4 regions of the Streptomyces sp. NPDC003943 genome follow, and region 2 is predicted to be linked to each of the others. Evidence: riboswitches for the same ligand, from Rfam matches in the RefSeq annotation. Region 2 holds a riboswitch; each other region holds the start of a gene.

Region 1 (7,736 bases), on a different contig from region 2:
CAGCCGGAAGGTGAGACCGACGCTCACCACAGCGCCCTCCGGCAGCTCGACGGGTTCCGTCTCCTCGTTGCCCAGCAGGGGCACGACGAAGGTCCCCAGCTCCTCAGCGTGCAACGAGACGTCCACCAGTTCGAAGTCTGTGAAGTCCGTGAAGTCCGTCGAGTCACCCACGGCGGCTCACCGCCTCTCGGTACGGGGCCGGTGTGCCGCGGCCCGTTGCCCCCGTCCGCGCAGGCTGCGCGCGAGGAGCGCCGTCGCCCCCGCGGCCGCGCCCGCCGCCGCCCCGACCGCGGCCGGATGGCGGGCGAGCGCGCTGTACGGGGAGTGCGCGGCCGCCTCGGCGTCGAAGGCCCCGTGGGCGCCGCGGTCCCGCCCGCCGTCGCCGTCGAGCGGCACCCAGAGGTTGTGCGGGGCGCCGGCCGGCGCCGGCTCGTCGGTCTGCTGGGAGTCGTATCCGGTCCGGGCCGTGTAGCGGTCGAGCAGACCGGGCGCGAGCCGGTGCGCGAGCACCGCCGCGGCGGTCGAGGCGCCGACCCGGTACTCCCGGCGCCGCGGCCGGCGCGCCGCGTGCAGCACCGCCCGGGCCGCCACCTCCGGCTGGTAGACCGGCGGCACGGGCCGGGGCCGGCGCGGCAGCCGGGACAGGACCCAGGAGAACTGCGGAGTGTTGACGGCCGGCAGCTGGACGACGGTGACGGACACCGGACTGTGCCGGTGCAGCAGCTCCTGACGCACCGAGGCGGTGAACCCGTTCACGGCGTGCTTCGCCCCGCAGTAGGCCGCCTGCAGCGGCACGGACGCCTCGCCGAGCGCCGAACCGACCTGGACGACCGTGCCGGAGCCGCGGGGCACCATGCGGCGCAGGGCCGCCCGGGTGCCGTTGACACAGCCGAGGTACGTGACCGCCGTCACCCGCTCGTACTCCTCCGGGCCGACCTCGAGGAACGGGGAGAACACGGAGGCGAAGGCGGAATTCACCCAGACGTCCACGGGGCCGAGCCTACTCTCCACGCGCTCCGCCGCCTGCTCCACCTGCTCCGGCACGGACATGTCCACCGGCACGACGAGGGCCTCACCGCCGGCCCGCTCGACCTCGTCGGCCGCCGCGTCGAGCCCCACCCGGCCCCGGGCGAGCAGCGCCACCCGCGCGCCCGCCGCCCCGAACGCACGCGCGGTCGCCCGCCCCACACCGGCGCTCGCGCCGGTGACGACCACGGTGCGTCCCGCGAACGACAGCGACTGGCGCCGCACGTTCAGCCGCACGGCGAGTCCCTCCAGGAACGTGACGACGTCGGAGCTGCGCGTCATGGCCGCTCCTCACGCGCACGACGCGGGGACCCGGGGCGGTGCCGCCTCACCAGCGGTACCAGCGGGAGCCCGAGCTGCGCACCAGGAAGCCCAGCAGCCAGACGACGAGCAGGGCCAGAGCGATCCACCACAGCACGTGGGCGGCGAATCCCACGCCGAAGAGCAGCAGGAGAACCAGCAGGACGAGGAGCAGGGCGATCATGACGCGCCTCCTTCGGTGACACGTTCGGTAGCGCTTGGCTGCGCGGCTACCCGCCCCTGGTGCCCGTAACCCCTTCAACCTCTCCCGGCGGTCCGGCGGTCCGGCGGTCCGGCGGTCACAGGGCGTCGGCGGCGGTCCGCAGGTCGGCGACCAGGCCCGCGTACATCTCCTCGCGGTCCCCGCCGCTCCGCGCCCGCAGGATGGCGGACGGATGGACGGTCGCGAGCACCCGCAGGTCCCCGCTCTCCCCGTCCGGCAGCGGCCGGGGTACGCCGCGGTCGGTGCCGACCCGGAACGACGGCCCGAGCAGGGCGCGGCCGGCCGTCGCGCCCAGCGTGACCACGAGCTCGGGCGAGACCAGCCGGAGCTCGGCGCGCAGCCAGGGGCGGCAGGCGAGGGTCTCGCGCAGGGTCGGCGTCTTGTGGATGCGGCGCTTGCGGGTCTCGTCCTGGGTGAACTTGAAGTGCTTGACCGCGTTCGTGAGGTACACCCCGTCCTCGTCGATGCCCGCCTCGCGCAGCGCCCGCGACAGCAGCCGGCCCGCCGGCCCGACGAACGGCTCGCCCTCCCGGTCCTCCTGGTCGCCGGGCTGTTCGCCGACCAGCATCAGCCGCGCGTGCGCGTCGCCGCGCCCGAAGACCGTGCCGGTCGTGTTCTCGTGCAGCGGGCAGCCCCGGCAGTCCGCCGCGGCACGCCGGTGCGCGGGGATGCCGCCGCGCGCCGGCAGGAAGGGGGTGGCGTCGTACGACTCGGGGCCGGTGCCGGTGCCGGTGCCGGTGCCGTCGTCATGGGTGCTGTTCATGGGCCCTCCTCGACTCCACGGCTACCCCGAATCACGCCGGGCAAATCGGACTATATTTACCCATTCTATTCAAATGGAGAAATGCGGATGAGGTGCCTCATGAGTGCATTTAGTAGATAAGGCGGGGCGCGGTCGGTGCGGGTGATTCGGGTCACGGTCCGCCCGGCTCGGCCGATGCTGGCGCGGCGTCAAGTCCGCACCTCCCGAAAAGGGTTGGGGAATCGGGTCCAGGTAAGCGGAATGATCCTTTTGTGTTTCCGGGAAAGGTCATTTCCGGTGCGCTAATTCCGTCTTGTTTTCGTCGTTTGTTTTCGCATACGGTCACGCCGCAACCGGACGGAAACGCCGAATCCTGCCACCGCCCGGAAACCGCACTCACCACACTCGCCCGGCAGGAGCGGGGGACCCAGGTTTGCCGCCGGTCCCGGGATCCCGGGACGGCTAGGGGTGAAGCCGTGCGCGCCACGGCCGGGCATCTCCTGCCCGAACCCGACAGCTCACCTCGCAGGCGGAGGAGAGGAATTCGCCATGCGTGGACACGGGAAGCACCGACGCCCCAAGCGCACCCCGCTCGCTCGCTCCCTCGCCGTCGCCGGCCTCACCGGCAGCGCCGCACTCGCCCTGCCGCTGGCCGGGGCGACCGGCGCCGTGGCGGCCGAGCCGCACGCGGCCCAGACCGTCGCAGTCGAAAAGGCCGTGGCGCAGACGGCCGTACGGAAGGCCGTGCAGGCCGGTCCGGTCCGGTATTCCGTCGTCGCCGGTGACTCGCTTTCCGGGATCGCCGAGAAGTACTCGGTCCGGGGCGGCTGGAAGAAGATCTACCAGGACAACCGCCGGGCCATCGGCCACGACCCCCGGCTCATCCGGCCCGGGCTGAAGCTGACCGTCGACCCGACGTCCCGGCAGGCCCCGGCGGCCCCGCGCTTCACCGGCGCGAGCGCGAGCGCGGCGGGCACCGTGGTCCAGGCGTCCGTCCCGGCCGCGGCCACGACCGCCAAGACCGCCAAGACCGCCGGCTCCGGCACGTACGCGAACAACCTCGACGGTTGGATCCGCGAGGCCCTCGACGTCATGGCCCGCAACGGCATCCCCGGCAGCTACGACGGCATCTACCGCAACATCATGCGCGAGTCCTCGGGCAACCCGCAGGCCATCAACAACTGGGACTCCAACGCGGTCGCCGGCACCCCGTCCAAGGGCCTGCTCCAGGTGATCGACCCCACCTTCCAGGCGTACCACGTGGCCGGCACCGCCGACGACGTCTACGACCCGGTCGCCAACATCGCCGCGGCCTGCAACTACGCCGCCGCCAAGTACGGCTCCATCGACAACGTCTTCGGCGCCTACTGACCGTTCCTCTTCCGTGCCGCCCGGCCCCCCGAATGGACCGGGCGGTACGAAAAGAGGTACGAAGTCCTGCGTGAAGGATCAACCTCAGGGGCCGCAGGAGCCGCAAGGATCGCAGATGTCGCAGGTGTCGCAGGAGCCTCAGGATCAGGAACCCCAGGACTCCCGGAGCGCGACCGTCCGGGTGTTCATCGCCCTGGCGCCGCCCGACGAAGCCAAGGAGGAGCTGGCCCGCGAGCTGCGGCCCGCCTACGAGGCGTACCCGACCCTGCGGCAGAACCGCATCGAGGACTGGCACATCACCCTGGCCTTCCTCGGCGAGCTCCCCGCCGCGGCCGTCCCGCCGCTGCGACCCGCGCTCGCGGAACTCGCCGCCGCGCGCCGGCCGCTGGAACTGACGCTGCGCGGCGGCGGCCACTTCGACGAACGGGTGCTGTGGAGCGGCATCGCCGGCGACCTGGAAGGGCTGCACCTCCTCGCCGCTGACGTCCGCGCCGTCGTGAAGGCGTGCGGCATCCCCTTCGAGGACCGCCCGCTGCGCCCGCACCTCACCCTGGCCCGGGCCCGCCGCGGCGACACGGCCTCCGTGGCCGCGGTCGCCGCCGGCCTCGGAGGCTTCACCGGCCGTACCTGGCGCACCGAGCGCCTGCACCTCGTCGGCAGCAACTTCGGCCGCGGCCCCGCGCCCATCCGCTACCGCGACATCGAGTCCTGGCCCCTCGGCGAGCCCCTCGGCGGGCCCCTCGGCGGCCGCTGACCGGGCCGAAGAGGCGGGGTGTCGCCTCGCGTGGCCGCTCTCCTACAGTGCGTGATGCACCGGTCCCGCCGAGTCAGGAGAAGCCCGTGGCCGTAGCAGTGCCCGAACTCGATGCCGCCGCCGTCGAGCGGTGGCGGGCCGGAGGTGGAGAGCTCGTCGACCTCTTCGCCCAGGCGCGCGACGCACACGGCGGGGTCGCCGGGGTGCGGATCGGGGAGCGGCCCACCGTCGTGGTGACCGGCGCCGAGGCGGTGCGGCAGGTGCTCGCCGTGCGCCCCGACCGGTACGTGAAGCGCTCGCACCGGGCCCGGCTGCTCGTCGGCGACGGGGTGCTCTCCGCGACGGGCGAGGCGTGGCAGCGCCAACGCCGCATGCTGCAGGCCCAGTTCACCGGCCGCGGGATGCGCAGGTATGAGCAGCGGATCGCCGCGGCCGCCCGGACGACCGCGGCGCGCTGGGACGCGTACGCCCGTACGGGGGAGGTCTTCGACGTCGGCGAGGAGATGCGGCGCTTCGCCCTGGACACCATCTGGCGCTCGCTCACCGGGCACGCCCTCGACCCCGTGACGGAACGCGAACTGGCCGCCCTCCCCGAGGTGGTGGCCGCGATGCCGAGCCTGCCCGCCGACAGCGCCACCGCCCGGGCGGCCGTCGCCGCCGAGCTGGCGCGGATTGACGCGGTGGCGCACCACGCCGTCGCCGCCGCCCGCGACGGCGGCGCCGGCCCCGAAGGGCCGGGCCTCCTGCACGTACTCGTCGAGGCCGGCGAGACCCGTCCGGAGTACACCGACCGGCTGATCCGCGACGAACTCGTCACCCTGATGCTCGCCGGCCACGAGACCACCGCCACCACCCTCACCTGGCTGCATCTCCTCCTCGACCGGCACCCGGAGGAGCGCGAGCGGGCGCTCGCGGCCGGGCCCGAGGGCTCACCCGAACGGCAGCAGGCGGTGTCGGCGCTCGTCCACGAGACCCTCCGTCTCTATCCGTCCGCCTGGATCCTGCCGCGCAGCGCGGCCGAGGACGACGTCCTCGACGGACACGCGGTGGCGGCGGGCACCGATGTCATCGTGTGCCCCTACCTCACCCACCGCGACCCCGAACTCTGGGAGAAGCCAGAGGAGTTCGACCCCACCCGCTTCACCACACCGGGCCGGCGGCCCGCCCACCCCGGGAGCTACTTCCCGTTCGGCGTCGGGCCCCGCGCCTGTCTGGGCCTGCAGTTCGCCCTCCGCGAGTCCGTCGCGCTCCTCGAACTCCTGCTCCCGGCGCACGCCCCGCGCTTCCGGGCGGTCCCCGCACGCGCCGCCTACGGCCTCACCGTACGGCCCGACGGGCCCACTCCCGCCGTTCTGGCCGGTTAGCGGCGTCCGTCCGCCCGCCGGGCGAAAAACGCTTGGACCGCGCGGCTGCCGTCGCGGGACACTGCGGACCCTGTCCAGTCGGTCCGACAAAACAGGGTTGTGATGGGATTGTCTGAATCGAGCGGCAGTACACCGGGCAAAGGCCCGGTACTGCTCGCCCTCCGCTACTACGGACGCGAGCTGGCCAGGCTCCGTCGCATGACCGTGCCCGCGATGCTGCTCCCGGCGCTGGGCAACATCGGCATCGCCTACATCGCGCCACTGATCGTCGCCAAGCTCGTCGCGCGGATCGCCGACGGCGCGGCGGGCGGCGCGGCGGGCGGCGTGAGCGACGGGGGCTGGACCGGCGCCATGCTGCCGTACGTCCTCGGGATCGGCGGCGTGCTGCTCTTCTCCGAGGCGCTGTGGCGCGTCGGACTGCACTGCCTGAACCGCGTCGACGCGCTCGGCATCGAGCACCTCACCGTCGTCGGGATGGACGAACTCTTCGCCAAGGACGCCGCGTTCTTCCACGACAACTTCGCCGGCTCGCTCACCAAGCGGGTCATCGGCTTCGGCAAGTGCTTCGAGGACTTCGTCGACACCCTCACCTTCAACGTCCTCGGCAGCTTCGTGCCCCTCGGCTTCGCCTCCGTGGTGCTGTGGACGTACGAACCGCTGCTCGTCGTCGGCCTGTTGGCGATGATCCTCGTCACCGCCTTCGGCGTGACCCCGCTGATCCGCCGCCGCCAGGCCCTCGTCGCCCTGCGGGAGGCGGCCATCGCCCGGGTGTCCGGACATGTCGCCGACAGCCTGGGCAACATGGACACGGTACGGGCCTTCGCCGCCGAACCGCGCGAGGCCACCGAGAACCGCTCCCGCCTCGCCGAGGCGCGGAAGGTCACCCTGCGCTCCTGGGACTACGGAAACCTGCGCATCGACACGCTCGTCGCACCGATGTCCGTGCTCACCAACGTCCTCGGCCTGGTCCTGGCCCTCGCGCTCGGCGCCGGTGACCACGGCGTGGAGGCGGTCGTCGTCGCCTTCACCTACTACAGCAACGCGACCCGCATCATGTTCGAGTTCAACCAGATCTACCGCCGTCTGGAGAGCTCGATGACGGAGGCGGCGCAGTTCACCGAACTGCTCCTGGAGCCGCCGAGCGTGCTCGACCCGGAGCCGCCCGAGCCGCTGCGCTCGCGCGCCGGGGACGTCCGCTTCGAGAAGGTGGGCTTCGCGCACGGCGGCGGCAAGCCGCTGTTCGAGGGCCTCGACCTGGACGTGCCCGCCGGTACGAAGATCGGCCTCGTCGGCCGGTCCGGCGGCGGCAAGACCACGCTCACCCGGCTGTTGCTGCGCATGACCGACGTCGACGCCGGCCGGATCCTCGTCGGCGGCCAGGACATCAGCAGGATGACCCAGTCCGACCTGCGCGGCCTCATCGCGTACGTGCCGCAGGAACCGGCGATGTTCCACCGCACCCTGCGGGAGAACATCGCCTTCGCCCGGCCGGACGCCACCGAAGCCGACATCCGGCGCGCGGCCGAGGCGGCACACGTCACCGAGTTCGCGGACGCGCTGCCGGACGGCTTCGACACCATGGTGGGGGAGCGCGGCGTGAAGCTCTCCGGCGGCCAGCGGCAGCGGGTCGCACTCGCCCGGGCGATCCTGCGCGACGCGCCGATCCTGCTGCTCGACGAGGCCACCAGCGCCTTGGACTCGGAGAGCGAGATCCTCGTCCAGGACGCGCTGTGGCGGCTGATGGAGGGCCGCACGGCGCTGGTGGTGGCGCACCGGCTGAGCACCGTCGCCGGCATGGACCAGCTCGTGGTCCTCGACCGGGGCCGGATCGTCGAACAGGGCACCCACCAGGAGCTGCTCGGCGCGGACGGCGCCTACGCCAAGCTGTGGCAGCACCAGTCCGGCGGCTTCCTCGACGCCGACGAGACCAGGGAGGGGGCCGACGTGCACTGAGCC
Region 2 (7,736 bases):
CCAACAACGCGGTCCTCTCGGTCGTCGGCGACATCGACCCGGAGCAGACCCTCGCCTGGATCGAGAAGTACTTCGGCTCCATCCCCGGCCACGACGGCAAGCCCGAGCCGCGCTCCGGCGAGCTGCCCGAGGTCATCGGCGAGCAGCTGCGCCAGGTCGTCGAGGAGGAGGTCCCGGCCCGCGCCATGATGGCCGCCTACCGGCTGCCCCACGACGGCACGCGCGCGTGCGACGCGGCCGACCTGGCCCTCACCGTCCTCGGCGGCGGCGAGTCCTCCCGGCTGCACAACCGGCTGGTCCGCCGCGACCGCACGGCCGTCACCGCCGGCTTCGGCCTGCTGCGGCTGTCCGGCGCGCCCTCGCTCGGCTGGCTGGACGTCAAGACGTCCGGCGGCGTCGAGGTGCCGCAGATCGAGGCGGCCGTCGACGAGGAGCTGGCCCGGTTCGCGGCCGAGGGCCCGACGCCCGAGGAGATGGAGCGCGCCCAGGCCCAGTTGGAGCGCGAGTGGCTGGACCGGCTCGGCACGGTCGCCGGCCGCGCCGACGAACTGTGCCGGTACGCGGTGCTGTTCGGCGACCCGCAGCTGGCGCTGACCGCCGTCGACCGGGTCCTCGACATCACCGCCGAGGAGGTGCAGGAGGTCGCCAAGGCCCGGCTGCGCCCGGACAACCGCGCCGTCCTGGTCTACGAGCCCGTGGGCCAGGCCGACGAAGCCGACCACAGCGACGAGGAAGAGGGAGCGGAGCAGTGACCGACGCTGCCGCGTCTTTGACGAGCATGGACTTCCACCCGCAGCCCCAGCCGGGCATCGCCAAGCCCTGGGCCTTCCCGGCCCCGGAGCGCGGCGCGCTCGACAACGGCCTGACCGTGCTGCGCTGCCACCGCCCCGGCCAGCAGGTGGTGGCCGTCGAGATCTTCCTCGACGCCCCGCTGGACGCCGAGCCCGAGGGGCTCGACGGCGTCGCCACGATCATGGCCCGGGCGCTGTCCGAGGGCACCGACCAGCGCTCCGCCGAGGAGTACGCCGCCGAGCTGGAGCGCTGCGGCGCCACCCTCGACGCGCACGCCGACCACCCCGGCGTACGGGTCTCCCTGGAGGTCCCGGTCTCCCGGCTGTCCAAGGGCCTCGGCCTGCTCGCCGAGGCGCTGATCGCCCCGGCGTTCGCCAAGTCCGAGGTCGAGCGCCTGGTGCGCAACCGGCTCGACGAGATCCCGCACGAGACGGCCAACCCGGGCCGCCGGGCCGCCAAGCAGCTCTCCAAGGAGCTGTTCCCGGCCTCCTCGCGGATGTCCCGGCCCCGCCAGGGCACCGAGGAGACCGTCGAGGCGATCGACGCCGCCGCCGTCCGCGCCTTCTACGACGCGCACGTGCGGCCGGCCGCGGCCACCGCCGTGGTCGTCGGCGACCTCACTGACGTCGACCTGGACCAGGTGCTCGCCGAGACCCTCGGCGTCTGGACCGGCGCGCCGGCCGCGCCGCGCCCCATGGCGCCCATCACGGCCGACGACACCGGCCGGGTCGTCATCGTGGACCGCCCGGGCGCCGTCCAGACGCAGCTGCTCATCGGCCGCGTCGGCGCAGACCGCCACGACCGGGTCTGGCCGGCCCAGGTGCTCGGCACGTACTGCCTCGGCGGCACCCTCACCTCCCGCCTGGACCGCGTGCTGCGCGAGGAGAAGGGCTACACGTACGGCGTGCGCGCCTTCGGCCAGGTGCTGCGCTCGGACGCCGCGGGCCACGGCGCGTCGATGCTCGCCATCAGCGGCTCGGTGGACACCCCGAACACCGGCCCGGCACTTGATGACCTGTGGAAGGTGCTGCGCACCCTGGCCGCCGAGGGTCTCACCGACGCCGAGCGCGACGTGGCCGTGCAGAACCTGGTGGGTGTCGCCCCGCTGAAGTACGAGACCGCCGCCTCCGTCGCGGGCACGCTGGCCGACCAGGTCGAGCAGCACCTCCCGGACGACTACCAGGCGCACCTGTACGCGCGCCTGGCCGAGACCGGCACGGTGGAGGCGACCGCGGCCGTGGTCAACGCCTTCCCGGTGGACCGGCTGGTCACCGTCCTGGTCGGCGACGCCTCGCAGATCGAGGAGCCGGTGCGGGCGCTCGGCATCGGTGAAGTGACCGTGGTCACCGGCTGATTGAGCCCTCGTCACGAGGACCCTGACGACCTGGTTCGTCAGGGTCCTCGTCATTTGTCCGTATTGCGGGCGAGTGTTGCTGAATGACCTGTGGCAAGTCTTACAAACTGGCGCGTCTGTTTGGCGATTGACTGAAGATCCGCCTAGCGTCGACGCGACTGTTCGCCCGTTGCACGACGCCGCACCCGCGGCGAACGGACAGTCATCGCCGAGTCCCCGCAAGGCGCGAGCCTGGGGAGCCGGGGACCCACTCGAAGTCCCTGGGGTGAATCGGACGCCTTCGCTCCGCGCGGAGGGGCCCGTAGGAGACCTTCCTGCTCCGAACCCGTCAGCTAACCCGGTAGGCGAGAGGGAAGGAAAGGATCAGCCACTTCATGGCGTTCACCCGTGCCACCGGGAAGCATCGTGGTCCGAGCCGTCTGACGCGCCGTGGCGCGGGCATCGCCGGCGTGGCGACGCTCGCCACCACCGGCGTCATCGGCACCCTCGCCTCCCCGGCGCTCGCCGCCGACACGGAGAGCCCCTCCCCTGAGGACACCGGTCTCACCCAGGTGATCACCGAGGAGTCCCTCACCGAGCACGTCGACGCCCAGGCCGCCGCCCAGGAGAAGCAGGCCTTCGAGGCCGCCGCCCGCGTCAAGGCCGCCGCCGAGGCGAAGCGCAAGGCCGAGGCCCGCGCCAAGGAGATCCGCGAGGCCAAGGAGCGCGCCGCCCGCGAGGCCGAGCGCAAGCGCCTGAACTCCTTCCAGGCCCCCGTCGCCCACTCGTACGTCTCCACCGGCTACAACACCGGCGGCTCGCTCTGGTCCTCCGGCCACCACTCCGGCATCGACTTCCACGCCGCCTACGGCACGACGGTCGTCTCCGTCGGCTCCGGCACCGTCGTCGAGGCCGGCTGGGGCGGCGCGTACGGCAACAACATCGTCATCCGGATGAACGACGGCACGTACACCCAGTACGGCCACCTGTCCGCCATCCGGGTGCACGTCGGCCAGAAGGTCACCCCCGGCGAGCAGATCGGCGTCTCCGGCTCCTCCGGCAACTCCACGGGCCCGCACCTCCACTTCGAGGCCCGTACCAGCCCCGAGTACGGCTCGGACATCGACCCCGTCGCGTACCTGCGCGCCCGCGGCGTCGACGTCTGACGTCCGTCTCCCCGCTCAGCGCGAAGAAGCCCCGGCTCGAACGAGCCGGGGCCTTTTTCGTCCCTGAATTACCGGTCGGCATCGGAAATTCCCGCGTCCTGCAATAGAGTCACCGGACAGGCGCCGCCCGACGGGGTTTAGCGCGGAGAAAAGCGGAGGTCGGACATGCGCATTCCCGCGCAGTCGGTATGCACGGCGATCCGGGACGACATCGTCTCCGGTGTGTACGCGCGGGGCGCCAGACTGACGGAGGAACAGCTCGCCCGCCGCTACGGGGTCTCCCGCGTCCCGGTCCGCGAGGCACTGCGCACCCTGGAGTCCGAGGGCTTCGTCGTCACCCGTCGGCACGCCGGCGCCCAGGTCGCCGAACCGGGCGAGCAGGAGGCCGCCGACCTCCTCGACATGCGCTCCCTGCTCGAACCCCTCGGCGCCCACCGGGCCGCCCAGCGTCGCACCGAGGCCCACCTCAAGGTGCTGCGCGGCCTGGTCAGGCTGGGTCAGGAGCGGGCCCGGCACGGCCGGAGCGAGGACCTGCGCGCACTCGACGGCTGGTTCCACGAGACCCTGGCGCAGGCGTCCGGCAGCCCGCCGCTCACCGCGCTGCTCTCCCAGCTGCGGCAGAAGATCGCCTGGATGTACGCGACCGAGCCGGCCGAACGGCCCGCGGACTCCTGGGCCGAGCACGGCGCGATCGTGGACGCCGTCGCGCGCGGCGACGCCGAGCGGGCCCGCGCGCTCACCGCGCTGCACGTGGAGCGGGCGGCGCCGCGGCTCCGGCTGAAACATCCGGAGCGGACCCGTGTGAGGGTTTCGCAACATGCCGTAAACAATGCGGGAGCACGGAATTAACGTGCCCGCCGTATACAAAGAGGCGGGTAATTCGACGAGCCCTGTTCCGGGCTGCCCGAAATCAATTTCCGTCGATATTCCTCGCGACGACTGAAGTCGCGATGACCGAAGTCGTGATGACCGAAGTCGCGCCGACGGAAAAGAGCCGCACCAGCCGGATGACCGGTGGGCGCGGCTCTTCTCCGATCCGCCGCCGGGGAGGACGGGGAGGATCGGGCCAGACGGGTCGGGCGGGTCAGACGGTCTCGGGGAGCTCGTCGAGACCCTCGGCGACCAGCCTCGCCAGGCGGTCGAGCGCGGCCTCGGCGCCGTCGGCGTCCGACGCGAGCACGATCTCCTCGCCGCCCTGCGCGCCCAGGCCGAGCACCGCGAGCATGGACGCGGCGTTGACCGGGTTGCCGTCGGCCTTGGCGATCGTCACGGGGACGCCGGAGGCCGTGGCGGCACGGACGAAGATGGAGGCGGGGCGGGCGTGCAGGCCCTCGGCCCAGCCGACGTTGACGCGGCGCTCAGCCATGGTGGTAGCCCTTCAACATTCAGCGGTTGTCTAGACCAGTCTCTCACACGCAACCGGTGTCACTGTCGTACCCCGGCCGTACGCTTTCCCCATGCAGAGCGCGTCGGAACAGCCCGAACAGCCGGAGCACGCGTACCCCGACCACTGGGAAGCGGACGTGGTCCTGAGGGACGGCGGCACCGCGCGCATCCGCCCGATCACCACCGACGACGCCGAGCGTCTCGTCAGCTTCTACGAGCAGGTCTCGGACGAGTCGAAGTACTACCGCTTCTTCGCGCCCTACCCACGGCTCTCCGCGAAGGACGTGCACCGCTTCACCCACCACGACTTCGTGGACCGGGTCGGCCTCGCCGCGACCGTGGGCGGCGAGTTCATCGCCACCGTGCGCTACGACCGGATCACCCCCGACGGCCGGCCGGCCTCCTTTCCCGCCGACGAGGCCGAGGTGGCCTTCCTGGTCCAGGACGCGCACCAGGGCCGCGGGGTCGCCTCCGCCCTCCTGGAGCACATCGCGGCGGTCGCGCGCGAGCGCGGGATCCGGCGGTTCGCGGCCGAGGTGCTGCCCGCCAACACCAAGATGATCAAGGTGTTCACGGACGCCGGCTACACCCAGAAGCGCAGCTTCGAGGACGGCGCCGTCCGCCTCCACCTCGACCTGGAGCCCACCGACCGCTCACTCGCCGTCCAGCGCGCCCGCGAACAGCGCGCCGAGGCCCGCTCCGTACAGCGGCTGCTCACCCCCGGCTCCGTCGCCGTGATCGGCGCCGGCCGCACCTCCGGCGGGGTCGGCCGGGCCGTGCTGCGCAACCTCCTGGACAGCGGCTTCACCGGCCGCGTCCACGCCGTCAACGCCGCCCTGGGGGAGGCCGACCCGGGGGAGGGGCCGCACGAGCTGGAGGGCGTGCCCGCCTTCCGGTCCGTCGGCGACATCGGCGCGCCGGTCGACCTCGCCGTCGTCGCCGTCCCCGCCGAGCGCGTCCCCGAAGCCGTGGCCGACTGCGGCGAGCACGGCGTGCGCGGCCTGGTCGTGCTCTCGGCCGGATACGCGGAGAGCGGCGCCGAGGGCCGCGAGCGCCAGCGCGCCCTGGTGCGCCAGGCCCGCTCGTACGGCATGCGGATCATCGGGCCCAACGCCTTCGGAATCATCAACACGGCCGACTCCGTCCGGCTGAACGCCTCCCTCGCCCCGCAGATGCCCGCCGCCGGACGCATCGGGCTCTTCGCCCAGTCGGGCGCCATCGGCATCGCCCTGCTCGCCGGGCTGCACCGGCACGGCGCCGGGGTCTCCTCCTTCATCTCCGCCGGCAACCGTGCCGACGTCTCCGGCAACGACCTCCTCCAGCACTGGTACGACGACCCCGCCACCGACGTCGTCCTGCTCTACCTGGAGTCGATCGGCAACCCGCGGAAGTTCACCCGGCTCGCCCGCCGCACCGCCGCCGTCAAGCCCGTCGTGGTCGTCAAGGGCGCCCGGCACAGCGGCAGCGCCCCGCCCGGACACCGCGTCCCCGTCACCCGTATCCCGCACGCCACGGTCTCCGCGCTGCTGCGCGAGGCCGGGGTCATCCGCGTCGACACCGTCACGGAGCTCGTCGACGCCGGACTGCTCCTCGCCGACCAGCCGCTGCCCGCCGGACCCCGGGTCGCCATCCTCGGCAACTCCGAGTCACTCGGCCTGCTCGCCTACGACGCCTGCCTCACCGAGGGCCTGCGCCCGCTCCGCCCCCTCGACCTGACCACCGGCGCCACCCCCGCCGACTTCCGCGCCGCGCTCGCCGCGGCCCTCGCCGACGACGCCTGCGACGCCGTCGTCGTCACCGCCATCCCCTGGGTGGGGGAGAACGGAGCCACCGAGTCCGGCGACGGCAAGGTCCTCGCGGCGGCGCTCCGCTCCGCCGTCGCCGCCGCGCCCGGACCGGCCAAGCCGGTCGTCGTCGTCCACGTCGAGATGGGCGCCCTCGCCGAGGCCCTCTCCGCCGCCACCCGCACCCGCCCGCCGAGACCCGCCCGACCCGCCGCCGAGCCCGCCCCCGGACAGTCCGCGACCGAAACGGCCGCGACCGAACCTCCCGCGACCGAAACGGCCGACGCGGGGACGGCCGACGCCGGGCCGGACGAAGCCCCCGCCCCCGGCGCCATCCCCGCCTACCCCGCCGCCGAGCGCGCCGTCCGCGCCCTCGCGGAGGCCGTCCGCTACGCCCAGTGGCGCCGCCAGGTCGCCGCCGACCCCGGCCGGGTGCCCGAGTTCGAGCGGATCGACGAGACCGGCGCCGCCGCCCTGATCGAACGGGCCCTCGACGAGGGCGCCGCCGACGCCCGCGGCGTCACCCTCGGCGCCGAGGAGACCGCCGAGCTGCTCGGCCGGTACGGGATCGAGGTCCGCCCCACCCTGCCCGCGCCCACCCCCGACGAGGCCGTCCGGGCCGCCGCCCGCCTCGGCTTCCCCGTCGCCCTGAAGACCACCGCGCCCCATCTGCGCCACCGCCCCGACCTCGGCGGCGTACGGCTCGACCTGGCCACCGAGGAACAGCTGCGTACCGCGTACGCCGAGCTCACCGAGACCCTCGGCAAGCCCGAGGAGCTCCAGCCGGTCGTCCAGGCGATGGTGCCGCGCGGTGTCGACACCGTCGTGCGCGCCGCGATCGACCCCGCCGTCGGCGCCGTGCTCTCCTTCGGCCTCGCCGGAGCCGCCTCCGAACTCCTCGGCGACATGGCCCACCGGCTCGTCCCCGCCACCGACCGGGACGCCGCCGAACTCGTCCGCTCCATCCGCACCGCGCCCCTGCTCTTCGGCTGGCGCGGCTCCGCACCCGTCGACACCCCCGCCCTCGAAGAGCTGCTGCTCCGCGTCTCCCGCCTGGTCGACGACCACCCCGAGGTCGTCGCCGTCTCCCTCGAACCCGTCGTGGTCGCCCCGCGCGGCCTCTCCGTCCTCGGCGCCACCCTCCGCCTCGCCCCGCCCCCGCCCACCACCGACCTCGGCCCGCGCCGCCTGCCCAGCTATTGACGATCGGCTATTGACGGGCAGGCCGGAAGGGGCCCCAAGGCCCCGTAGGATGGAGTCCATGGCGAAGACCGG
Region 3 (7,736 bases), on a different contig from region 2:
GGTGGGCCGCCGGGTCGACGCGGCCGAGGCGCGTCGCCGCCATCTGCTCCAGTCGCTGCTCCAGGCCGAGGGCATGCCGCTCGCCGACTACACGGCCCGGTTCGGCGGCTCGCCGTTCGAGGACTTCGCCGACGAGCTGGCCCGCTTCGAGAAGTGGGGCTGGCTGGACACCGGCGCCCCGGCCGGGCTGCTGCGGCTCTCGCCCGAGGGCCTGGCGCACTCGGACGGGCTCGGACCGGAGCTGTTCTCGCCGGCGGTCCGGGCGGCGATGGCCGCGTACGAGACGAAGTGACCGGGGGACGCACGGCATGGACCTGACCCTGCTCTACCGGGGGCCGCTCGCCTCCTGCGACTACGACTGTCCTTACTGCCCGTTCGCCAAGCGGCGCGACAGCACGGAACAGCTGCGGGCCGACCGGGCGGCCCTGGAGCGCTTCGCCGGCTGGGCCGCCGGGCAGACCGGGGACCGGCTGCGGATCCTGTTCACGCCGTGGGGCGAGGGCCTGGTGCGGTCCTGGTACCGGCGCACGATCGTCGAGCTGTCCCGGCTGCCGCACGTGGAGCGGGTGGCGATCCAGACCAATCTGAGCTGCCGCACGGAGTGGCTGGCGGAGGCCGACCCGGAGACGGTGGCCCTGTGGTGCACCTACCACCCCGGGCAGACGCCGTACGAGCGTTTCCTCGGCAAGTGCCGGACGCTCGCGGCGCGCGGCATCCGCTTCAGCGTCGGCGTCGTCGGGCTGCCCGAGCACCGCGAGCACGCCCGCCGGCTGCGCGCCGAGCTGCCGGACGAGGTCTATCTGTGGGTGAACGCGGCCGAGGGCCACACCTACACCGACGCGGAGGCCGCCGACTGGACGGCGCTCGACCCGCTCTTCCCGTACAGCCGCCATCCGCACCGCTCGGCCGGGCTGCCGTGCCGCACGGGCGAGTCGGTCGTCTCGGTGGACGGCGACGGGACGGTGCGGCGCTGCCACTTCGTCCGCGCCGAGCTCGGCAACCTCTACGACGGCTCGTACCGCGCCGCGCTGCGCCCCCGGGCCTGCCCGCTCGCGCGGTGCGACTGCCACATCGGCTACGTCCATCTGGAGACGCTGCCGCTGTACGACGTGTTCGCCGGGGGCGTCCTGGAACGCGTCCCGGCGAACACGGCATGGCGGGACGCCCCCTAGAGGGGCGTCTGCAGCGGCATCAGAGCGGCAGCAGGTCGGGGCGCTTGGCCTCGACGTGGTCGCCGGAGCTCTCGCCGCGCAGCCGGCGCCCGATCCACGGGACCAGGTGCTCCTTGGCCCAGTGGATGTCGTCCTTGGTGACCTCGAGGGCGCCCCGCGGCGGCAGCGGCGGCCACGGCTGCTCCGGGTCGGCCGGCACCGGCAGGCCGAGGACCTGGGCGGCGCGCAGCGCGACCCGGGTGTGGCCCTCGGGCGAGAGGTGCAGCCGGTCCTCGTCCCAGGCGCGGCGGTCCTGGACGGACCTGAGCGACCACAGGTCGAGCACGGGGCAGCCGTAGCGGTCGGCGATGGCCCGGACGTGCCCGTTGTACGTGGCGATCTTGCCGCGCAGGTGCTTGAGGAGCGCCACTTCCTTGGTGTCGAAGCCGGTCGTCACCATGACGGTGCCGACGGCGGAGGTCAGGTCGGCGACGGCGCGCTCGAAACGCTCGGCGACGTCGTCGGGGTCGGTCCCGGGGCGGATGATGTCGTTGCCCCCGGCGCAGAAGGTCACCAGGTCCGGGGCGAGTTCCTTCGCCCGTGGGACCTGTTCCGTGACGATCTGGTCGAGAAGGCGCCCCCGTACGGCCAGGTTGGCGTAGCGGAAGGCGTCGTGCTCAGGCAGCTGGTCGGCGAGCAGGACCGCGAATCGGTCCGCCCAGCCGACGAAATTCCCGTCGGGCCCGGGGTCTCCCACGCCCTCGGTGAAGCTGTCACCGATCGCCGCGTACGACCCGAATGCGTTCTTGTCTCGTGATCTCGAATCGTCTGCCACGGGAACTCATCTTTCCCTTATGGATGTGACCTACGCGACCGTAAGGAGGGGTTGACGGCGGGTGACATATGCCACCTGGTAAAGATCGCGCCAATGAGGAATAAGCGAGGCCCCGGCACGTGCTCGTGCCGGGGCCTCGTCACTGACGTTTCGTCAGCGGCGTCAGATGTTGACGCCGTGCTGGCGCAGCGCGGCCAGCGGGTCGATGTCGGAGCCGTAGTCCGGCCCGGTGCGCATCTCGAAGTGGAGGTGCGGGCCGGTGGAGTTGCCGGTCGAGCCGGAGAGGCCGATCACCTGGCCGCCGGTGACGGTCTGGCCGGCGCTCACCGAGATCGAGGAGAGGTGGCCGTACTGGGAGAAGGTGCCGTCGGCGTGCTGGATGACGATCTGGTTGCCGTAGGCGCCGCCCCAGCCGGCGGAGTAGACGGTGCCGGGGCCGACGGCGTGGACGGCCGTGCCGGTGTCGGCGATGAAGTCGACGCCCGTGTGGTAGCCGGAGGACCACATGGAGCCCGGCTGCTTGTACGGGGTGGAGATGCCGCCGTTGAGCGGGACGACCCAGCCGGAGGAGGAGGTCGTCGCGGCCGAAGCCGGGGCGGCGGCCGGAGCGGAGGTGGTCGCGGCGGAGCGCTCGGCGCTGCGCGAGGCGCGCTGCTCGCCGCCGGCCTTGGCCGCGTGGGCCTTCGCCGGGTGGGCCTTCGCCGGGTGGGCCTTGGCGTGGCTCTTGGCGCCGAGGGTCAGCTTCATGCCGGGCAGGATCAGCGAGGGGTTCTCGCCGATGACCTGGCGGTTGTCGCGGTAGAGCTTGTGCCAGCCGCCGGCCAGGTGGTGGTCGGTGGCGATCTTCGACAGGTAGTCGCCGCGGACCACGGTGTACGAGACCGGGGCGGCGGCGTGGGCCTGGGCGGGAGTGACGGCGGCGGGAGTGACGGCGGCGGGGGCCACGGCGGCGACCCGCTGGGGCGTCACGGTCGGGGCGGCCTGCTCGGCGGCGTGGGCGCCGGTCGCGCCGATCAGCGGGAGCGCGACGACGGCGCCACCCGCGCCGGCGGCGACGAACCCGCGGCTGATCGGGTTGGCCTTGGGACGGCGGTGCTTACCCTTCGCGGGCATGGCGAGTTCCTCTCCGTCGCCTGCGAGGTGAGCTGTCGGGTTCGGACTGGAGATGTCCGGCCGCGTGGTCGCGGCTTCACCCCGAGCCGTCCTTCGTGGGTGCTGCATCGAGGGATCGGCAAAGTACCTGGGTCCCCCGCTCCTGCCTGACACGGATGGGTGCGGATTCCGGGCGGCGGCAGGATTCGGCGGTCCGTCCGGATTGAGCGCGACGCTAGACGAGCCGGGTCGACGGGAACAAGCCACGGTTTTTCGGCCACTCTTGATCGAGCGATATCCGGCCGGAATTCCGGTCACCCTGCGTCGATGACGGACCCTCGATTTCCCTTTCCGCGAGGGAATTTGAAAAAGACGATCAGCCACGGTCCGTCACGTTTATGACGCTGCTCACGCTCCGATTCCCATCTCCCCTGCAACCAGGGCGCGTTATCACCAAACCCGCAATACGGACAGATCGCCCATTCCCGCCCGAGGGGGTATGCCGGGGGCGGTCGACCCTGGATGATTGCCCCAGGAGCCGATCTCGAGAGACCAGGAGCAACCTTGACGCAAGCGACCACCGAGCCCGAGCTCGCCGGCGTACGCAACTTCCGTGACCTGGGCGGGCTGCCGACCACGGACGGCCGGGAGGTGCGCCCCGGGCGCCTCTTCCGCAGCGGTCACCTGGCGCACGCCACCCCGGAGGACACCGCGTTCCTCACCACCCTGGCCCTGCACACGGTGTTCGACTTCCGCAACGACGCGGACCGGAAGGTCGAGGGACCGGACGTGGACCTTCCGGGGACACGGAACGTGAACATCCCGCTGAGCGATCCGGCCGACGGCAAGGAGTTCTGGAAGCTGGTGCGCACGGGCGACCTGGCGCAGCTGCGCGAGCTCCTGGCGGACGGCAAGGCCGCGGCCCGGATGTCCGGTTCGTACCGGAAGATGATTGTCGAGAAGACGGCTGAGCACAGCCGGATCCTGCACGCGATGGCCGAGGACAGCGTCCCGGTCCTGATGCACTGCGCGGCCGGCAAGGACCGCGCGGGTCTGGCGATCGCGATATCCCTGCTCGCGCTCGGCGTCGAGCGGGAGGCGATCGAGGCGGACTACCTGAAGTCCAACGCCCCGCACCGCCGCTACAAGGTGCAGCGCAGCTCCACCGCCCCGGACGCCATGTCGCCGGAGGTGATGGAGCTGCTCGCGCCGCTCTTCGACGCGCGGGTGGAGTACCTGCAGGCCGCCTTCGAGGCGATCGAGGCGACCTGGGGCTCGGTGGACGCCTATCTCGCCGAGGGCCTGAAGCTGGCCCCGGAGACCCGGGAGCGGCTGCGCGAGCGGATGCTCACGGAGGCGTAGGGTCCGCGGTTCCGGTCCCGCTACTTCGCCCCCATCGCGAAGAGCAGGTAGAGGAAGGCGGCGAAGAGATGGCCGGCGACCAGATAGGCGAAGAGCCGGAGCACCAGGCCCTTGGGGAACTTGCCCTCACCGCGCTCCTCGCCGGTGACCGGTACGGACTTCTCGGACATGTCGGTCCTTTCTAGACCTAGCGGCGGTGCGGGGTCCCGTCGCCGAGGCACAGCTCGGCGACGGGGCTCTGCATCAGGGTGTGGACGAACAGCAGCTCCGTCCCGGCCTGGGTGGCGGCACCGATCCGGTGCGGGGTGAGCGAGTCGAAGTGGGCGCTGTCCCCGGGATCGAGGACGTGCACCGCCTCGCCGAGCGCGAGCCGCACCCTGCCTTCCAGGACGTGGATCCACTCCTCGCCGGGGTGGACGCGCACGATGTCGGCGCGGGTGGCGTACGGGACGTGGACCCGCAGGCACTGCAGGGCGCGCCCGGCGCCGCCGGCCTGGCGGTAGATCCAGCCGTCCGCCTCGACCGGCTCGGAGCGCCCGGCCCGGACGACCGGGTCGCGCTCCGGCGGCGCCTCGCCGAGCAGCTCGGAGACCGTCGTACCGTAGATACGGGAGAGCGCGAGCAGCATCGGCAGCGAGGGCTGCCGGTTCCCCGTCTCGAGCCTCGACAGATGGGCCGGTGAGAGTCCGGCGCGCTGGGCGGCCGCCTCCAGGGTGAGCCCGCGCCGCCGGCGCAGGGCCCGCAGCTGGGGGGCGACGTCCGGTACGGCGTCGGTGACGTGGTCCATGTGTCCATTGCGCCAGGCTTGTGCCTCTGAGGCAACTTTCTTGCCTCAGAGGCAAACCCCGCTCGACGCGATCCGGTCAGTGCCCGTTCAGCGCTGGGCCACGGCCTGCTTGACCAGCGTCTTTCCGAAGTCCCACATCAGTCCGCCGCCCCCGTGGGCGTCGTCCATGACGGCCGTGAAGGCGGTCACGAAGCGGTCGACGTCCGTCTCGTCGACGATCAGCGGCGGGATGAGCTTGATCACCTCCAGGTGGTCGCCGGACACCTGGGTCAGGATGTGGTGGCGCTGGAGCAGCGGCACCACGACCATCTGGGCGAAGAGTCCCTTGCGGGCCGCCTGGAGCATGGTCCAGCGGCTGCGCAGGCCCAGCGAGGACGGCCGGCCGAACTCGACGCCGATCATCAGTCCGCGGCCGCGGATCTCCTTCAGCAGCTCGTAGCGCGGTACGAGCTCGCGCAGCCGGGAGGCGAGCAGGTCACCCATCCGGCGGACGTGCGCGACGGTGTCCTCGGCCTCCATGACCGCGAGTACGGCGAGCCCGGCGGCCATGGCCTGCGCGTTGGAGCCGAAGCTGGCCGAGTGGACCAGGACCCGGTCCATCGAGGAGTAGACCTTCTTGAAGATCCAGTCCTTGCCGAGGGTGGCGCCGACCGGCACGTAGCCGCCGGAGAGCGCCTTGGCGACGCACACCAGGTCGGGCTCCACGCCGTCCTCGTGCTGGTACGCGTAGAAGTCGCCGGTGCGGCCGAGGCCGGTCTGCACCTCGTCGGCGATCAGCAGCGCGCCGTGCCGGTGCAGGAGATCCTGGGCGGCACGCAGGAAGCCGGGCGGCGCCTCCTGCACCCCCTTGCCCTGGATGGGCTCGACGACGAAGCCGGCCACGTCGCCCCTGCGCAGCTCCCGCTCCAGGGCGTCGAGGTCGCCGAGCTCGATCGCCGTGTCGGGCAGCAGCGGCGCGAAGCCGTCCCGGAAACCCTTCTCCCCGTTGACGGAGAGGGAGCCGGTGGTGAGGCCGTGGAAGGCGTGCGCGCAGTAGACGATCCTGGGCCGCCCGGTGGCGTACCGGGCGAACTTCAGGGCCGTCTCGACGGCCTCGGTGCCGCTGTTGCCGAAGAAGACCCGGTCCAGGTGCGGGCTGTGCGCGAGCAGCCGCTCGGCGAGCAGTCCGGGCAGCGGCGGGCAGTCGAAGCGGGTGAGGTCGGCGAGCTGGGCGTCGAGGACGTCGTGCAGCGCCTTGCGGACGACCGGGTGGTGCCGGCCGAGCCCCATGACACCGAAGCCGGCGAGCATGTCGAGGTAGTCGTTGCCTTCGGCGTCCCAGAAGTGCGCGCCCTCGGCCCGTACGTACGTCCGGTCGAAGCCGATGGTGTGGAGCATGCGCGGGAGCTGGTGGTTGAGGTGGCGGGCGTGCAGCTCGTAGCGCTCGCCGCCGCGCTCGGCGAGCAGCGCCCGCAGGTCGAACTCGCCGGTCATGAGGTGCTGTTCCCGTTGACGGTCTCGCGGATCGCGCGCAGCGACTCCTTGAGGGAGCCCATGGTGGCGAGGACGGCGGTGGGCTCGTAGCCGCAGTGCGCCATGCAGTTGGCGCAGCGCGGGTCCTTGCCGCGGCCGTACTTGTCCCAGTCGGTCTCCTCGATGAGTTCGCGGTACGTGGGGACGTAGCCGTCGCTCATCAGATAGCAGGGGCGCTGCCACCCGAAGAGGGAGTAGTTGGGGATCGCCCACGCGGTGCACGGGAAATCGGCCTTGCCCTCCAGGAAGTCCAGGAAGAGCGGCGAGTGGTTGAGCCGCCAGCGCCGCCGGTTTCCGCCCGCGAACGCCTTCCTGAAGAGTTCCCTGGTCTGTTCGACGCCGAGGAAGTGCTCCTGGTCGGGAGCCTTTTCGTAGGCGTAGGCGGGCGAGATCATCATTTCGTCGACCTGGAGGTCGTCGTTGAGGAAGTTGAGCACCTCGATGACGGTCTGCGGGGTGTCGGTGTTGAAGAAGGTCGAATTGGTGGTGACCCGGAAGCCGCGCCGCTTGGCCTCCTTGATGGCCGCCACCGCCTCGTCGAACACGCCCTCCTTGGCGACGGATTCGTCGTGCCGCTCGCGCAGTCCGTCGATGTGCACGGCGAAGGCGAAGTACGGGGAGGGGGTGAATTCGTCGAGCTTCTTGCGCAGCAGCATCGCGTTGGTGCACAGGAAGACGTACTTCCTCTTGGCTACCAACTGGCGCACGATCTCGTCGATCTGAGGGTGCATCAGCGGTTCGCCGCCGGCGATGGACACCATCGGCGCGCCGGACTCCAGGACGGCGCCGACCGCCTGCGCGACCGGCATCCGCTGCTTGAGCACGCCCGCCGGGTGCTGGATCTTGCCGCAGCCCTCGCACTTGAGGTTGCAGGCGAACAGCGGCTCCAGCTCGACGATCAGCGGGAACTTGTCCCGCTTGCGGAGCTTCTGTTCGAAGAGATAGGTCCCGACCCGGATGGACTGACGGAGCGGCATGGCCATGACTCGGCTCACCT
Region 4 (7,736 bases), on a different contig from region 2:
GCCAGTTGACCGTCGCGCGCAGCGTCTGGACGAGCCGCTCGGTGGCCTGGTCGCGGGGGCGGCGCGGGGCCGCGGTGATGTAGGTGACGTGCAGCCCGGGTATCCGTTCTCGGAACTGCTCGGCGTCGGCCCGCCCGTACAGGTACTCCTTGGCGCGGGCCACGACGAAGAGCCGCCCCTCCAGGTCCGGCTCGTCCACCGCCGCCTCTTCGAGCAGCGCCCGGACCGGTGCCCAGCCGGTGCCCGCCGCTATGTAGGTGCGGGGCTTGCCGGGCGGGGTCCGGGCGGTGAGCGCGCCGCCCGGGGCGGAGAGCCGGAGCGTCTCGCCCGGGCGGAGCAGCTCGGTGAGCGCGGTGCTCATCAGACCGCCCTCGACGCGGCTGACGTGCAGCTCCACGGTGCCGTCGGCGCGGGGCGCGTTGGCCAGCGAGTAGGTGCGCCAGACCCGCGGGACGTGGAGGGTGCTGACGCTCACGTACTGCCCGGGGAGGTAGGGATAGGGCCGGCGCGGGCGCAGGGTCAGCAGCGTCAGGTCGTCCCCGTACCGCTCGTGCCCGATCACGTCCGCGTCCCACCAGGCCGGCTGCCCGGCCCGCACCGACTCCTCGGCGCCCGCCTGCATCGCCCCCGCGACCACGGCGTACGCCTCCGTCCACGCCTTCTCCGCCTCGATCGTCCAGGCGGCGCCCGCCGTGTGCGCGAAGGCGGCGAGCAGGCTGGTGCCGACCGCCGCGTAGAGCGCGGGCGTGGCCAGGAACTTGCGGTGGTCGCGGCCCAGCTGCCCGAGGTAGCCGCTGAGCTCGGGGTCCTCCAGGTGGGTCACCACATGGGCGAGCGCGGCGAAGAGGCGGTCGCGCTGGGGGGCCAGGTTCTCGGGGAACAGCCCGCGCATGCCGGGGTTGTGCCAGAAGAGGTGCGAGTAGAAGAAGGTGACGGCGTGCTCCGCCCGTCTCTCGACGACCGCGAACGAGCTTCTGAGCAACTGGGGCAACTGGGCATCCACGTGCTGAATCTAGGCGACGCGATACCGCGCACGCGCGCCGTTCGGCGAGTCCTGGGTAGACGTGTCCATGCTCACCGGGCAGCCTGCCGCCGAGCGGCCGCGCCGAGGGGCCTTGTACGGTCGGAGACGTGAGTACGTCCCCCGTCCCGCCCTCCGGCGCCGCCCCGGCTCCTTCGCCCGCCCCCGAGCTCTTCACCTGGGAGTTCGCCACCGATCCGTACCCGGCGTACGCCTGGCTGCGCGAGCACGCGCCCGTGCACAAGGCCACGCTGCCGAGCGGGGTCGAGGCGTGGCTGGTGACGCGGTACGCGGACGCGCGGCAGGCGCTGGCGGACCAGCGGCTCTCGAAGAACCCGGCGCACCACGACGAGCCGGCGCACGCCAAGGGCAAGACGGGGATTCCGGGCGAGCGCAAGGCCGAGCTGATGACGCATCTGCTCAACATCGACCCGCCGGACCACACCCGGCTGCGCCGGCTGGTGTCGAAGGCGTTCACGCCGCGCCGGGTGGCGGAGTTCGCGCCGCGGGTGCAGGAGCTGACCGACCGGCTCATCGACGGCTTCGTGGAGCGGGGGAGCGCGGACCTCATCCACGAGTTCGCGTTCCCGCTGCCGATCTACGCGATCTGCGACATGCTCGGCGTGCCGGCCGAGGACCAGGACGACTTCCGCGACTGGGCCGGGATGATGATCCGGCACGGCGGCGGGCCGCGCGGCGGGGTGGCGCGGTCGGTGAAGAAGATGCGGGGCTACCTCGCCGAGCTCATCCACAAGAAGCGGGAGGAGCCGGGGGACGACCTGATCTCCGGGCTGATCAAGGCGTCGGACCACGGCGAGCACCTCACCGAGAACGAGGCCGCCGCCATGGCCTTCATCCTTCTCTTCGCCGGATTCGAGACCACGGTCAACCTGATCGGCAACGGGGTGTACGCCCTGCTCCGCAACCCCGAGCAGCGCGGCCGCCTCCAGGAGTCGATCGCGGCGGGCGAGACGGCGCTCCTGGAGACCGGCATCGAGGAGCTGCTGCGGTACGACGGACCGGTGGAGCTCGCGACCTGGCGCTTCGCCACCGAGGCACTGACCATCGGCGGCCAGGACATCCCGGCCGGCGACCCGGTCCTGGTGGTCCTCGCGGCCGCGGACCGCGACCCGGCGCGCTTCGACGAGCCGGACACGCTGGATCTGGCGCGCCGCGACAACCAGCACCTGGGATACGGGCACGGCATCCACTACTGCCTGGGGGCCCCGCTGGCGCGCCTCGAAGGACAGACGGCCCTCGCGACGCTGCTGACTCGCCTGCCAGACCTGCGACTTGGGGCCGATCCGGCGGAACTGCGGTGGCGCGGCGGGCTCATCATGCGTGGCCTGCGCACGCTTCCGGTCGAGTTCAGCGCTTCCCACAAAACCGTCCGGAACTGACGGAGCGTCAATACTGTGATCTTCGCGTGATCTGCGCTGCATCGACTTGTGACGTGCGTTCGAATGCCGCTACGTTCACCCGCAGTCTCAGCAGTCACGCGAAAGGCACTCCGCATGCGCTCCGGGAACGGACGTCACCGCAGACCCCGCCAGGCCCCCGCGATCGTCGTCGCCGCGGGAGTCACCGGCTCGGCCATGGCGCTGCCGCTGCTCGCCACCGGCTCCGCCTCCGCCGCCGACGCACCGACCTGGGACCGGGTCGCCGAGTGCGAGTCGGGCGGCGCCTGGAGCGCCAACTTCGGCAACGGTCTCTACGGCGGGCTCCAGTTCACCCAGGAGAGCTGGGAGCGGCACGGCGGCCTCGCCTACGCGCCCAGCGCCGACCTCGCCAGCCGCGCCCAGCAGATCGCGATCGCCGACAAGGCCCTCGCCGCCGGTGACACCCAGTGGGCCACCTGCGCGCCGATCGCCGGCCTGAAGAACGACGGCAAGAAGCCCGCCGTCGACCCGGGCCCGGCCACCACGCCCACGCAGTCCACGGCGCCCGTCCACGAGTCGAACCGCACCGAGGGCCTGCCCACCGAGTCGGGCACGAAGACCACCGAGCCCTCGTCGAGCGCCACGACGCCCGCCGCGCCCACCACCCCGGCCGCCCCGTCGTCCTCGACCACGCCGACCACGCCCGCCTCGCCCACCACTCCCGTGACGCCCGGGACTTCCGGTACGCCCGATGAGTCCGGTGTGTCCGGTACGCCTGGTGCGTCCGAGACGGCCCCCGCCGGCACGGGCAAGCACCGCGGTGACGCCGCGACGGAGGAACCGGGCGAGACGGACAGTACGTCCGAATCCGGACGGCATGCCGCTCCGACCGGCGACGCGACCGGTGACACGGCTACGGACAACACGGACAACACGCCCAGCACGGACGAATACACCGTCAAGCCGGGTGACAGCCTGTCGGACATTGCACAGCAGAACGCCCTGCCCGGCGGCTGGACCGCGCTCTACGACGCCAACAAGAAGACGGTCGGCACCGACCCCGACCTCATCATCCCTGGTCAGAGCCTTGAGTTGAGCCTCGGGAAGACCGCGCCCGAGGCCACGCCTGAGGGGTAGTTAGGGACTGAATGTCCGGTTCTGTGCAAGTGAGACATGAGTCTCTCTTGCCGAACGGCCGTGTCACGTCCGCAAACTTTGCGCGTTTCGCCCCTCACCTGCACAAACGTCACCTGACGGAGTGCAAGTAGGGGCGATTTTTCCGGGTTGATGGGCTTTGAACTTCCCCCGGCGGTGTGTCTACGGTCGTGACCGCTCGCCACCGCGGGCCCCGCCGACCGGTACGCCGAATCCTGCCGCCGGACGCCGGGAACAGTCGTCGCGCAAGCGCCGAAGGCAGGAGCGGGGGACCCAAGGTAAGTGCCGGCCCCGGCCGTTGAGACAGACGGCCGACGACCGGCTTGGGGTGGAGCCGCGTGCAAGGACACGCGGCCGGGCAACTCACTCGCCCGAACCCGACAGCTCACCTCGTAGGCGTCGGTGAGGAGAACTTCCATGCTGCTTTCCGGCAAGGGCAAACACCGTCGTCCGTCCAAGGCCACCCGCGTCGTCACCCTCGCCGGTGTCGCCGGCGTCGCCGTCGCCGCCCCGCTGATGACCGCGGGCACCGCCTCGGCCGCCACCGCCTCCGAGTGGGACGCCGTCGCCCAGTGCGAGTCCGGCGGCGACTGGTCCATCAACACGGGCAACGGCTTCTACGGCGGCCTGCAGTTCACCAACTCCACCTGGGCCGCCTACGGCGGCACCGCCTACGCCTCCCGCGCCGACCTGGCCTCCAAGTCGCAGCAGATCGCCGTCGCCGAGAAGGTCCTGGCGGGCCAGGGCAAGGGTGCCTGGCCGAGCTGCGGCGTGGGCCTGTCCAGCGCCTCGTACGACGGCGGCTCCGCCGAGGCCCCGGCCCCGGCCCCGAAGCCGGCCGCGCCGACGACCACCACCCAGCGCGCCGCCGAGCAGCCGACCACCCGCAGCGAGAAGCGCACCGCGCCGAAGGCCGCGAAGACCGTCACCACCCCGACCGGCAAGAAGGTCGCCAAGGGTGACGGCGAGTACAAGGTCAAGGCCGGCGACACGCTGAGCAAGATCGCCCAGACGCACCACGTCAAGGGTGGCTGGCAGAAGCTGTTCCAGCTGAACAAGAACATCGTCCAGGACGCCGACCTGATCTACCCGGGCCAGCAGCTCCACCTCAAGTGAGCCTGACGACTGTCCCCCCGCGGTGACCCTGGAACGGGCCCGGAGCCTGCGCTCCGGGCCCGTTTCGTACCGATCGGTAACCGAGGTCTTTCGTCCCTCAATGCATGCCGTTGGGTCCTTTTTCGTCCCAGGGGGCGGGCGCCCGGCTGGCCGGAGCCCCCGGGCCGGTTAGGCTCTTGTCGCAAGGCGAACGAGACCTTGCCGCATGCGTCACAACCAGCGTCACATCCCAGAAGGAGATGCTCGTGCCGTCCATCGACGTCGTCGTAGCCCGGGAAATCCTGGACTCCCGAGGCAACCCCACCGTCGAGGTCGAGGTCGGCCTCGACGACGGCAGCACCGGCCGTGCTGCCGTTCCCTCCGGTGCCTCCACTGGTGCGTTCGAGGCCATTGAGCTCCGCGACGGGGACCCCAACCGCTACCTCGGCAAGGGCGTCGAGAAGGCCGTCCTCGCCGTCATCGAGCAGATCGGCCCGGAGCTCGTCGGCTACGACGCCACCGAGCAGCGCCTGATCGACCAGGCGATGTTCGACCTGGACGCGACCGAGAACAAGGGCTCGCTCGGCGCCAACGCCATCCTCGGCGTCTCGCTCGCCGTCGCGCACGCCGCCTCCGAGGCGTCCGACCTCCCGCTCTTCCGCTACCTGGGCGGCCCGAACGCGCACCTGCTGCCCGTTCCGATGATGAACATCCTGAACGGCGGCTCGCACGCCGACTCCAACGTGGACATCCAGGAGTTCATGATCGCCCCGATCGGCGCGGAGTCCTTCTCCGAGGCCCTGCGCTGGGGCACCGAGGTCTACCACACCCTCAAGAAGGTCCTGAGGGACAAGGGTCTGTCCACCGGCCTCGGCGACGAGGGCGGCTTCGCCCCGAACCTCGGCTCCAACCGCGAGGCCCTCGACCTCATCCTCGAGGCCATCAAGCAGGCCGGCTACGTGCCCGGCAAGGACGTCGCGCTCGCGCTCGACGTGGCCGCCTCCGAGTTCTACAAGGACGGCTCGTACGAGTTCGAGGGCAAGGCCCGCTCGGCCGCCGAGATGACCGAGTACTACGAGGAGCTCGTCTCCGCGTACCCGCTCGTCTCCATCGAGGACCCGCTGTTCGAGGACGACTGGGCCGGCTGGAAGGTCATCACCGAGAAGCTCGGCGCCAAGGTGCAGCTCGTCGGCGACGACCTCTTCGTCACCAACCCGGAGCGCCTCGCCCGCGGCATCGAGGAGGGCACCGCCAACGCCCTCCTGGTCAAGGTCAACCAGATCGGCTCGCTGACCGAGACCCTGGACGCCGTCGAGCTCGCCCAGCGCAACGGCTTCAAGTGCATGATGTCCCACCGCTCCGGCGAGACCGAGGACGTCACCATCGCCGACCTCGCCGTCGCCACCAACTGCGGCCAGATCAAGACCGGCGCCCCGGCCCGCTCCGAGCGCGTCGCCAAGTACAACCAGCTGCTGCGCATCGAGGAGATCCTCGACGACGCCGCGGTCTACGCCGGCCGCAGCGCCTTCCCGCGCTTCAAGGGCTGAGCTTCACGGGCTGACCTGCCCTGACGCTGTAGTTACGGACGTCCCCGCACTCGGTCCCGTACCGTGTGCGGGGACGCACGTTTGATCAGGACACGCGACGCAGGGGAGCCGCTGGACATGGCCGTGAAGGACCGGGACCGGTTCTCGACCGCGACCCGGATCAGGCTGCTCGGCGAGCAGACCGCTGCCCGTGTCTACCGCTCCCAGACCCGCCGCCAGGCCGCCCGCTCCCGGCTCACCGGCCGCGCGGCCTTCCTCGCGCTCGTCGTCTGCTCGCTCGTGGTGGCGCTCGCCTACCCGATGCGGCAGTACGTCTCCCAGCAGGGCGAGATCGCCGACCAGGAACGCAAGGCGGCCGACGCCGCCCGCCGGGTCGAGGAGCTGCGGGACGAGAAGGCCCGGCTCCAGGACCCGGCCTATGTGCGCCGGCTCGCCCGCGAGCACCTGCACTACGTGATGCCCGGCGAGACCGGCTTCACCGTGAACGACCCCGACGCGCAGGCCCGGCCGCGCACCGACCAGGGCGGCACGGACCGCCCCTGGTACGACAACCTGTGGGGCGGCGTCGACAACGCCGACCGCCGCTGACCCACCCGTACCACCGACGACCAAGGCAGACATGGAAACGCCCCCTCCGCAGACCGAACGCACCGAGCCCACCGCCGCCGACGTCGCCGCGTTCGAGGCCCAGCTCGGCCGGCCGCCGCGCGGCCTGCGCGCCATCGCGCACCGCTGCCCGTGCGGCAACCCGGACGTCGTCGAGACCGCGCCCCGGCTCCCCGACGGCACGCCGTTCCCGACCACGTACTACCTGACCTGCCCGCGCGCCGCCTCCGCCATCGGCACCCTGGAGGCCAACGGGGTCATGAAGGAGATGCAGGCCCGGCTCGCCACCGACCCGGAGCTGGCCGCCGCCTACCGGGCCGCGCACGAGGACTACATCGCGCGCCGCGACGCCATCGAGGTCCTGGAGGGCTTCCCGAGCGCCGGCGGCATGCCGGACCGGGTCAAGTGCCTGCACGTGCTCGTCGGGCACTCGCTGGTGGCCGGCCCGGGCGTGAACCCGTTCGGCGACGAGGCCCTCGCGATGCTGCCCGAGTGGTGGGCGAAGGGCCCCTGCGTAACGCCGTGCGTGGACGAGTCGGACAAGGAAGAAGGCGAGAAGTGACCCGGGTCGCCGGAATCGACTGCGGTACGAACTCCATCCGCCTCCTCGTCGCCGACGTGCACCCGGTGACGGGCGAGCTGATCGAGCTGGACCGGCGGATGACGATCGTCCGGCTGGGCCAGGGCGTCGACAAGACGGGCCGGCTGGCGCCCGAGGCGCTTGAGCGGACCTTCGCCGCCTGCCGCGCCTACGCCGAGGTCGTCAAGGAGTACGGCGTCGGCGCCGACCGGCTGCGCTTCGTCGCCACCTCCGCCTCGCGCGACGCCGAGAACCGCGAGGAGTTCGTCGACGGGGTCGTCGGGATCCTGGGCGTCGAGCCCGAGGTCATCACCGGCGACCAGGAGGCCGAGTTCTCCTTCACCGGCGCCACC

Evidence for each region. A riboswitch is a leader RNA that binds a small molecule or an ion and turns the genes downstream of it on or off. The one in region 2 is predicted to bind cyclic di-AMP.
Region 1: another riboswitch for cyclic di-AMP. It lies ahead of ACWEV0_RS12040 (transglycosylase SLT domain-containing protein); the one in region 2 lies ahead of ACWEV0_RS19440 (M23 family metallopeptidase).
Region 3: another riboswitch for cyclic di-AMP. It lies ahead of ACWEV0_RS13180 (M23 family metallopeptidase); the one in region 2 lies ahead of ACWEV0_RS19440 (M23 family metallopeptidase).
Region 4: another riboswitch for cyclic di-AMP. It lies ahead of ACWEV0_RS23215 (transglycosylase family protein); the one in region 2 lies ahead of ACWEV0_RS19440 (M23 family metallopeptidase).

Annotation. Positions count from the first base shown of each region.
Region 1 covers NZ_JBSGIW010000021.1:52,241-59,976, reverse strand. Annotated here, with positions in the region: gene ACWEV0_RS12060 (hypothetical protein) at 1-171, opposite strand, end outside; gene ACWEV0_RS12055 (SDR family oxidoreductase) at 178-1,308, opposite strand; gene ACWEV0_RS12050 (hydrophobic protein) at 1,355-1,510, opposite strand; gene ACWEV0_RS12045 (UdgX family uracil-DNA binding protein) at 1,626-2,312, opposite strand; cyclic di-AMP (ydaO/yuaA leader) riboswitch at 2,679-2,836, shown strand; gene ACWEV0_RS12040 (transglycosylase SLT domain-containing protein) at 2,841-3,662, shown strand; gene thpR (RNA 2',3'-cyclic phosphodiesterase) at 3,778-4,416, shown strand; gene ACWEV0_RS12030 (cytochrome P450) at 4,503-5,780, shown strand; gene ACWEV0_RS12025 (ABC transporter ATP-binding protein) at 5,979-7,733, shown strand.
Region 2 covers NZ_JBSGIW010000044.1:17,751-25,486, reverse strand. Annotated here, with positions in the region: gene ACWEV0_RS19450 (M16 family metallopeptidase) at 1-752, shown strand, start outside; gene ACWEV0_RS19445 (M16 family metallopeptidase) at 779-2,146, shown strand; cyclic di-AMP (ydaO/yuaA leader) riboswitch at 2,343-2,508, shown strand; gene ACWEV0_RS19440 (M23 family metallopeptidase) at 2,521-3,291, shown strand; gene ACWEV0_RS19435 (GntR family transcriptional regulator) at 3,457-4,140, shown strand; gene ACWEV0_RS19430 (HPr family phosphocarrier protein) at 4,376-4,657, opposite strand; gene ACWEV0_RS19425 (bifunctional acetate--CoA ligase family protein/GNAT family N-acetyltransferase) at 4,749-7,664, shown strand; gene ACWEV0_RS19420 (DUF5998 family protein) at 7,723-7,736, shown strand, end outside.
Region 3 covers NZ_JBSGIW010000024.1:45,957-53,692, forward strand. Annotated here, with positions in the region: gene ACWEV0_RS13165 (STM4012 family radical SAM protein) at 1-292, shown strand, start outside; gene ACWEV0_RS13170 (STM4011 family radical SAM protein) at 309-1,172, shown strand; gene ACWEV0_RS13175 (SGNH/GDSL hydrolase family protein) at 1,192-1,986, opposite strand; gene ACWEV0_RS13180 (M23 family metallopeptidase) at 2,149-3,099, opposite strand; cyclic di-AMP (ydaO/yuaA leader) riboswitch at 3,104-3,271, opposite strand; gene ACWEV0_RS13185 (tyrosine-protein phosphatase) at 3,601-4,440, shown strand; gene ACWEV0_RS13190 (DUF6126 family protein) at 4,461-4,610, opposite strand; gene ACWEV0_RS13195 (helix-turn-helix domain-containing protein) at 4,628-5,227, opposite strand; gene ACWEV0_RS13200 (aspartate aminotransferase family protein) at 5,315-6,700, opposite strand; gene hpnH (adenosyl-hopene transferase HpnH) at 6,697-7,722, opposite strand; gene ACWEV0_RS13210 (phosphorylase family protein) at 7,731-7,736, opposite strand, start outside.
Region 4 covers NZ_JBSGIW010000059.1:25,679-33,414, reverse strand. Annotated here, with positions in the region: gene ACWEV0_RS23230 (globin domain-containing protein) at 1-1,003, opposite strand, end outside; gene ACWEV0_RS23225 (cytochrome P450 family protein) at 1,132-2,421, shown strand; gene ACWEV0_RS23220 (transglycosylase family protein) at 2,536-3,537, shown strand; cyclic di-AMP (ydaO/yuaA leader) riboswitch at 3,796-3,969, shown strand; gene ACWEV0_RS23215 (transglycosylase family protein) at 3,973-4,671, shown strand; gene eno (phosphopyruvate hydratase) at 4,911-6,197, shown strand; gene ACWEV0_RS23205 (FtsB family cell division protein) at 6,315-6,785, shown strand; gene ACWEV0_RS23200 (DUF501 domain-containing protein) at 6,817-7,365, shown strand; gene ACWEV0_RS23195 (Ppx/GppA phosphatase family protein) at 7,362-7,736, shown strand, end outside.